Regions from separate parts of the Pseudarthrobacter sp. rb genome, predicted to be linked through region 2. Evidence: riboswitches for the same ligand, from Rfam matches in the RefSeq annotation. Region 2 holds a riboswitch; the other holds the start of a gene.
What was found. A riboswitch is a leader RNA that binds a small molecule or an ion and turns the genes downstream of it on or off. The one in region 2 is predicted to bind S-adenosylmethionine.
Positions count from the first base shown of each region.

Region 1: another riboswitch for S-adenosylmethionine. It lies ahead of ACWRN3_RS17680 (DUF1737 domain-containing protein); the one in region 2 lies ahead of metX (homoserine O-acetyltransferase MetX).

Region 1 is NZ_JBWJAR010000015.1:78,419-81,623, forward strand. Features, by position in the region: gene ACWRN3_RS17670 (O-succinylhomoserine sulfhydrylase) at 1-899, opposite strand, end outside; gene ACWRN3_RS17675 (rhodanese-like domain-containing protein) at 900-1,310, opposite strand; gene ACWRN3_RS17680 (DUF1737 domain-containing protein) at 1,307-1,582, opposite strand; SAM riboswitch class IV at 1,596-1,711, opposite strand; gene opgC (OpgC domain-containing protein) at 1,882-3,205, shown strand, end outside.
Region 2 is NZ_JBWJAR010000001.1:429,593-432,797, forward strand. Features, by position in the region: gene ACWRN3_RS01835 (bifunctional o-acetylhomoserine/o-acetylserine sulfhydrylase) at 31-1,353, shown strand; SAM riboswitch class IV at 1,456-1,571, shown strand; gene metX (homoserine O-acetyltransferase MetX) at 1,584-2,699, shown strand; gene ACWRN3_RS01845 (MFS transporter) at 2,879-3,205, shown strand, end outside.

The sequences.
Region 1 (3,205 bases), on a different contig from region 2:
TACTGCGGGTGCGACTTCAGGAGCGGGTACTTTACCCAGCCCACCGCCGGCTGTTCCTCCAGCCATTCTGCGAGCCGTAGGGCGGTCGCCGAGGAGTGGTTGACGCGCAGGCCCATGGTCTCCAGGCCCTTGGTCAGGACCCAGGCGTTGAAAGCGGAAAGCGCGGGGCCGGTGTGCCGCATCAGCTGCTTCACCGGTCCGTCGATGAATTCCTTGGTGCCCAGGATGGCGCCACCCATCACCCTGCCCTGCCCGTCGATGTGCTTGGTGCCGGAGTAGACGATCACGTCGGCGCCGAGGTCCCCGCAGCGCTGCAGCAGGGGAGTGGCAAAGACGTTGTCCGCCACCACGGTGGCCCCGGCCGCATGCGCCAGTTCACTGACGGCGGCGATGTCCACGATCTCCTGCATCGGGTTCGACGGGGACTCGAAGAAGACGGCGGTGGTGGGCTTGGACAGGGCTTCGCGCCACTGGTCCAGGTCCGGGCCGTCCACGAAGACCGTCTCCACGCCCCAACGGGGCAGGATCTCATTCAGGATCACAAAACACGAACCGAACAGTGACCGGGCAGCCACCACCCGGTCGCCGGCAGCCAGCAGGGCACCCAGCGCGGTGAACACGGCGGACATGCCCGACGCCGTCGCGAAGCATGCTTCGGTGCCTTCCAGCAGCCTGAGCCGCTCCTGGAAGGTGGCCACGGACGGGTTGCCGTAGCGGGAGTAGACAAAGCGCTCGTCCTCGCCGGTGAAGGCGCGTTCAGCTGCCGCGGCTGATTCGTAGACGAACCCGGAGTTCAGGAAGATGGCCTCGGATGTTTCCTGGAAGTTGGAGCGGTCCAGGCCTCCGCGGACTGCCTGGGTGTCGGGGTTCCAGCCGGGGGCGTCTGGGTTGAAGGCCACTTAGTTCTTTCCGAGGTTGGTGGGGAGGCCGCGGTTCTTCCAGCCATTGACGGTCCGCTCGCCGTAGCGGTCGGGCTCGCCTTCGAAGCCCTCCAGCACGCTGTACGCGGTGAAGCCGGCCTGGGTGGCGGCAGTTGCGGCCGCGATGGACCGCTGGCCGGACCGGCACAGGAACAGCAGTTCCGCGTGGGGATCCTCCGGCGCCTGCTCCTGCAGGTCCCTGACGAAGTCGGGGTTGGGGATACCGCCGGGAAAGGTCCACTGGATGAACAGGGGATCGTTGTCCGTGGCTTTGGTGTCCGGGATGCCGATGTGGGCCCATTCGCCCTCGGTGCGGACGTCCACCAGGATGGCGCCCTGCTCCAGCTTGGCCCAGGCTTCCTGCGGCGTCAGGTCTCCGGCGTAGCTCATGCGTGGCCCTCGCCGTCGAACTCGCCCTCAAATTCGGCATCGAGCTGGTCCACGGCGGTCGCCACGGCGGCATCGGCTGAGGCGATGGCGGCCGGAAGGACGATTGCCTGCGCAACGATGACGGTGGTGCCGTTGAAGGTTGCCGCCGGGCTGCCGTGCAGGACATAGCCGTCGGCGAGTGCAGCGGAGATCCGCTCACAGAATTCACGGTTGTCCGCGCCGGTAATCAGGCGGTAGGACAGTTTTTCGTCAGGGGCGGGTGCGTCGGACACGACGGATCTCCTTCTTTCACGCTTGCAGCTCGAATCGGTCGATATGCCGAGTATTCACCTGAGGCACCCCGCCGCGAAAGGGAGGGTTGCCGACCGGCAAGTCAGGGCTTTGCACCGGTACTCATTACTCCCCAAAAACGTAACACCTGCCGCGCCCCGCCGCATCGCCGCCGTCGTCATGTTCCGTAATTGAGCCGTCCGCGTCACGGCACGGGTAATGCCCGCGGGCCGATAAAGTTCTTACCGGGGGGGCGCCGCCCCGTATCCAGAGCAATGAGTACCGGGGGGTCCTTGTCAGCATGCGGGCACACGTATCGCACCACCACGCCGCCATCCGGCGGAACCGTCCGCGTTCCATCGCCGCCTTTTTCGCCGCGGCCATCATCGCCCTCCTGGCCCTGGTGGTCCCGGCCGGACCGGCGCACGCCGCGCCTGCTGCACCGGACAAGGGCAAGCCCTGGCTGGGGGCGGTCCTCGAGTGGGGTGAGGATACGGCTGCGGGCTTCAGTGACCGGCTGGGGGCCAGCCCTGCCGTCTTCGGCCATGACATCACCATTCCCTACCGCGAATCGGAGCGGAACGACATCGACGGCTTCCTGCAGCAGACTGCTGCCAAAGGCGCCCACGCCCTGCTCACGGTGAAGCCCTCGGTGCCCCTGGACCAGCTCGGCACCGCCGAGGCGGAAGCGTTCGCAGCACAAGTGCGCGACCTGGCGTCGGGGTTCAAAGGCCAACTGCTGGTCCGGTTCGCCCCCGATATGAATACCGGCTGGGTGGCATGGGGCCAGCAGCCGGCCACGTACCGGCAAACCTTCCAGGCCGTGGCGGCAGCCTTCAAGAAGTACGACGGCGGCCGGGCCGCCATGGTGTGGGCGCCCTACCTGGGCAAGGACTACCCCTTTGAACGGAACCGGAATGCCCCGGAGCCGGGAAGCGAGGGGTTCTCCCTCCTGGATACGAATGGGGACGGGGCCTGGAACGGAAGCGACAGCGCCTATGCTCCCTATTACCCCGGCGATGACGCCGTGGACTGGGTGGGCCTGACCGCCTATCACGACGACACTTCCGGCGGGGCCGCCGTCAACACCACGCCGCGTCCCGGTGAACTCCAGGAGATGCTGACGGCATCCGGCAGCGAAAACTTCTACGGCACCTACGCCGAGGGACGCAAAAAGCCATTCCTCCTGCAGACCTCGGCCTTCTACAGCCCTGCGTCCGGTGGGGCACCCGAGGCGGACATCAAGACGGGCTGGTGGGACCAGGTGGTGGCCACTGCCACATCGCCCGCTTTCGGCGGGACGGCCGCCGTGGTGTGGGACGAGCGGACCAGCACGCGGGACACCGGCGTGGCAAGCATCAGCTGGCTGCTCACGGGAAGCCCGGATGTTGCCAAGTCCGCGCTCGACAGGCTGAAGGCATCACCGATGGTCACCGGCCCTGTCACGGATGTGGCGTCCACAGGCACCTACGTGCGGGCCAATACGCTCTCCGGTGCCGTCCCGTGGACCCTTGCTGCCGCCATGGTCATCCTCCTGGTGGCCCTGTGGCAGATTCCCCGCCGGATCAACACCGCCACGTCCTGGAGCTACCAGGACCCTTCCACCAGGGATTCGAGGGTGGATC
Region 2 (3,205 bases):
CATGCCGGGCCCATGTCAAAGGAGATTTGGATGTCCAACGGATGGTCCTTCGAAACCCGCCAGATCCATGCAGGCCAAACGGCGGACAGCGCCACGGGTGCCCGCGCCCTGCCCATCTACCAGACCACGTCATTCGTGTTCCCCAGCGCTGAAAGCGCTGCCAACCGTTTTGCCCTGGCTGAACTTGCGCCCATCTACACCCGCATTGGCAACCCAACCCAGGACGCCGTCGAGCAACGGATTGCCAGCCTCGAAGGAGGCCTGGCCGCGCTGCTGCTGAGCTCCGGGCAGGCCGCGGAAACCTTCGCTGTCCTGAACATCGCCGAGGCAGGCGACCACATCGTGGCCAGCCCCAGCCTTTACGGCGGAACCTACAACCTGTTCGCCCACACGCTGAAGAAGTTCGGCATCTCGGTGACCTTCGTAGCCGATCCGGACAACCTGGACCAGTGGCGCGATGCCGTCCAGCCCAACACCAAGCTCTTCTTCGGTGAAGTGGTCTCCAACCCGCGCCAGGACGTCCTGGACATCGAGGGCATCTCCCAGGTGGCCCACCAGGCGGGCGTGCCCCTGATCGTGGACAACACCCTTTCAACCCCCTACCTGATCCGCCCGCTGGAGTGGGGAGCAGACATTGTGATCCACTCGGCCACCAAATACCTTGGCGGCCACGGCTCCGCCATCGCCGGTGTCATCGTCGATTCCGGCAAGTTCGATTTCGGCAAGGATCCGGAACGGTTCCCCGGCTTCAACACCCCGGACCCGACGTACAACGGCCTGGTCTACGCACGCGACCTCGGTGAAGGCGGCGCGCTCGGCGCCAACCTCTCCTACATCCTCAAAGCCCGGGTGCAGTTGCTGCGCGACCTGGGCTCGGCCGTCTCGCCCTTCAACGCGTTCCTGATTTCCCAGGGCCTGGAGACGTTGAGCCTGCGGGTGGAGCGCCACGTTGCGAACGCCACGGAAGTGGCGCGCTGGCTGGAGGCAAGGGACGACGTCGAATCCGTCGCCTACGCGGGTCTTCCCTCCAGCCCCTGGTACGAGCGTGGCCGCAAGTACGGACCCAAGGGGACGGGCGCCGTCGTGGCCTTCAACCTGGTCGGCGGGGCAGAGGCGGGCAAGCGCTTCGTCGACGCCCTGGAGCTGCATTCCCACGTGGCCAACATCGGCGACGTCCGCTCCCTGGTCATCCACCCGGCGTCGACCACGCACAGCCAGCTTTCGCCGGAGCAGCAGGTTGTAGCCGGCGTTCACCCGGGCCTGGTCCGGCTTTCCGTCGGCCTGGAGCACATCGACGACATCCTCGCCGACCTGGAGGCAGGCTTCCGGGCCGCCAAGGGCGCCAACCAGTAGCCCCAAACACGATGACGCAGCATGTGCCGGCCGGCAAGCCGGGAAGTCACAACCAGTCATACTCTTGGCCTGGAGTGGGGGGTGTTTCGTACACTCGAACCAGGTCATGAGTGCCAGTGACAGCCCCGGCTTGCTGGCCGGCAACCCTCCATCCGCGGTGGGGTGCCCCGGGTGAGGACCTGGCCTGCCGGTCAGACGACGGCAGGCAAGCGCGTAGAAGAGGTCTTGCCATGACGGTTACCGTCGCCCGAACCACCATTCCCGAACATGGAATTGTCCGTTACGCCTCCATCGGGGGACTGGAACTCGAGGCCGGGGGATACCTCCCGGATGTCACCCTGGCCTATGAAACCTGGGGGACGCTCAACGCGGACGCCAGCAACGCCATCCTGATCGAGCACGCGCTGACCGGCAGCACCCATGTGACCCGCGGCGACACCGACGAAGAAGGCTGGTGGGAACAGCTGGCCGGCCCCGGCGCTCCCGTGGACACGGACCGCTTCTTCGTGGTGTCCATCAACATTGTTGGTGGCTGCTACGGATCCACCGGCCCGTCATCCCCCGCGCCTGACGGAAAGCCCTGGGGCTCCAGGTTTCCCCTCGTCACGCTGCGCGACAGCACTGTTGCTGAAGCCAGGCTGGCGGACCAGCTGGGCATCAAGAGCTGGTTCGCCGTCCTTGGCGGGTCGATGGGCGGCGCCCGCGCCCTGGAATGGGCGGTGACCTACCCGGAGAGGGTGCAGCGCTGCGCCGTGATCTCCGTGGGAGCCGCCAGCACTGCCGAACAGATTGCTTTCGCGCAGGCCCAGACGCTGGCCATCCGGCAGGACCCCAACTTCAACGGCGGGGACTACTACGGCGGTCCGTGTCCGGAAGACGGGCTGGCACTTGCCCGGCGCATCGCCCACATCACCTACCGGTCGGCCGCGGAACTGGAAGGCCGCTTTGGCCGGGCACCCCAGGCGCCCGAATCACCCCTGCAGGGGGAAATTCTCGCCTCCCGCGGCCGCTACCAGGTGGAAAGCTACCTGGACCACCAAGGGAACAAGCTGGTGAAGCGCTTCGACGCCAACAGCTATATCGCCCTGACCGAGGCGCTGATGAGCCACGATGTGTGCCGGGGGCGGGGAACCTTGGCCGAAGCCCTGGCCACCTCCACGGCACGGTTCTTCGTGGCCGCCGTTGACTCGGACAGGCTCTATTTTCCGTCGCAGTCCCACGAACTGGCCCAGGCCCTGCCCGGCGACGTGGACGTCCATGTCATCCAGGCGCCGATCGGGCACGACGGGTTCCTCACCGAGATCGGGCAGTTGGGCGGCCGGCTGCGGAGCAGCTTCCTGGTCTAGGCGCAGCCTGGCGGACAACCGGCATTGTGCATTCCTGCAGATGCCTTCTGCACTAATCGGCGTTGAGGTTGCACCGCAGGCAGACCATACTCATCGAATCCGGCTTTCGTGGTGTGCATCACACCCGTCTGCCATTGACTGGTCCCCGTGGTGTCGACGACGACGCCGAAGGAGTTCGCATGAGTACGGAAAGCTCCGCCGCAAGGCGTACAGAGGAAACCGACGTCAAGGCCTCAGGCCTTAAGAAAGTGGTGACGGCTTCCATGGCCGGCACCGTCGTGGAATGGTATGAATTCTTCCTCTACGCATCGGCCGCCACCCTGGTGTTCGGGAAGGCCTTCTTCCCCAACGCCGGCACGGAACTGGACGGCATCATCGCCGCCTTCCTCACCTACGCCGTCGGTTTCGTCGCACGCCCCATCGGCGGCATCGTCTTTGGCCACTTCGGCGATAAGTTCGGCCGCAAGCAGCTGCTGCAGCTGAGCATCATCCTGGTGGGCGTCTCC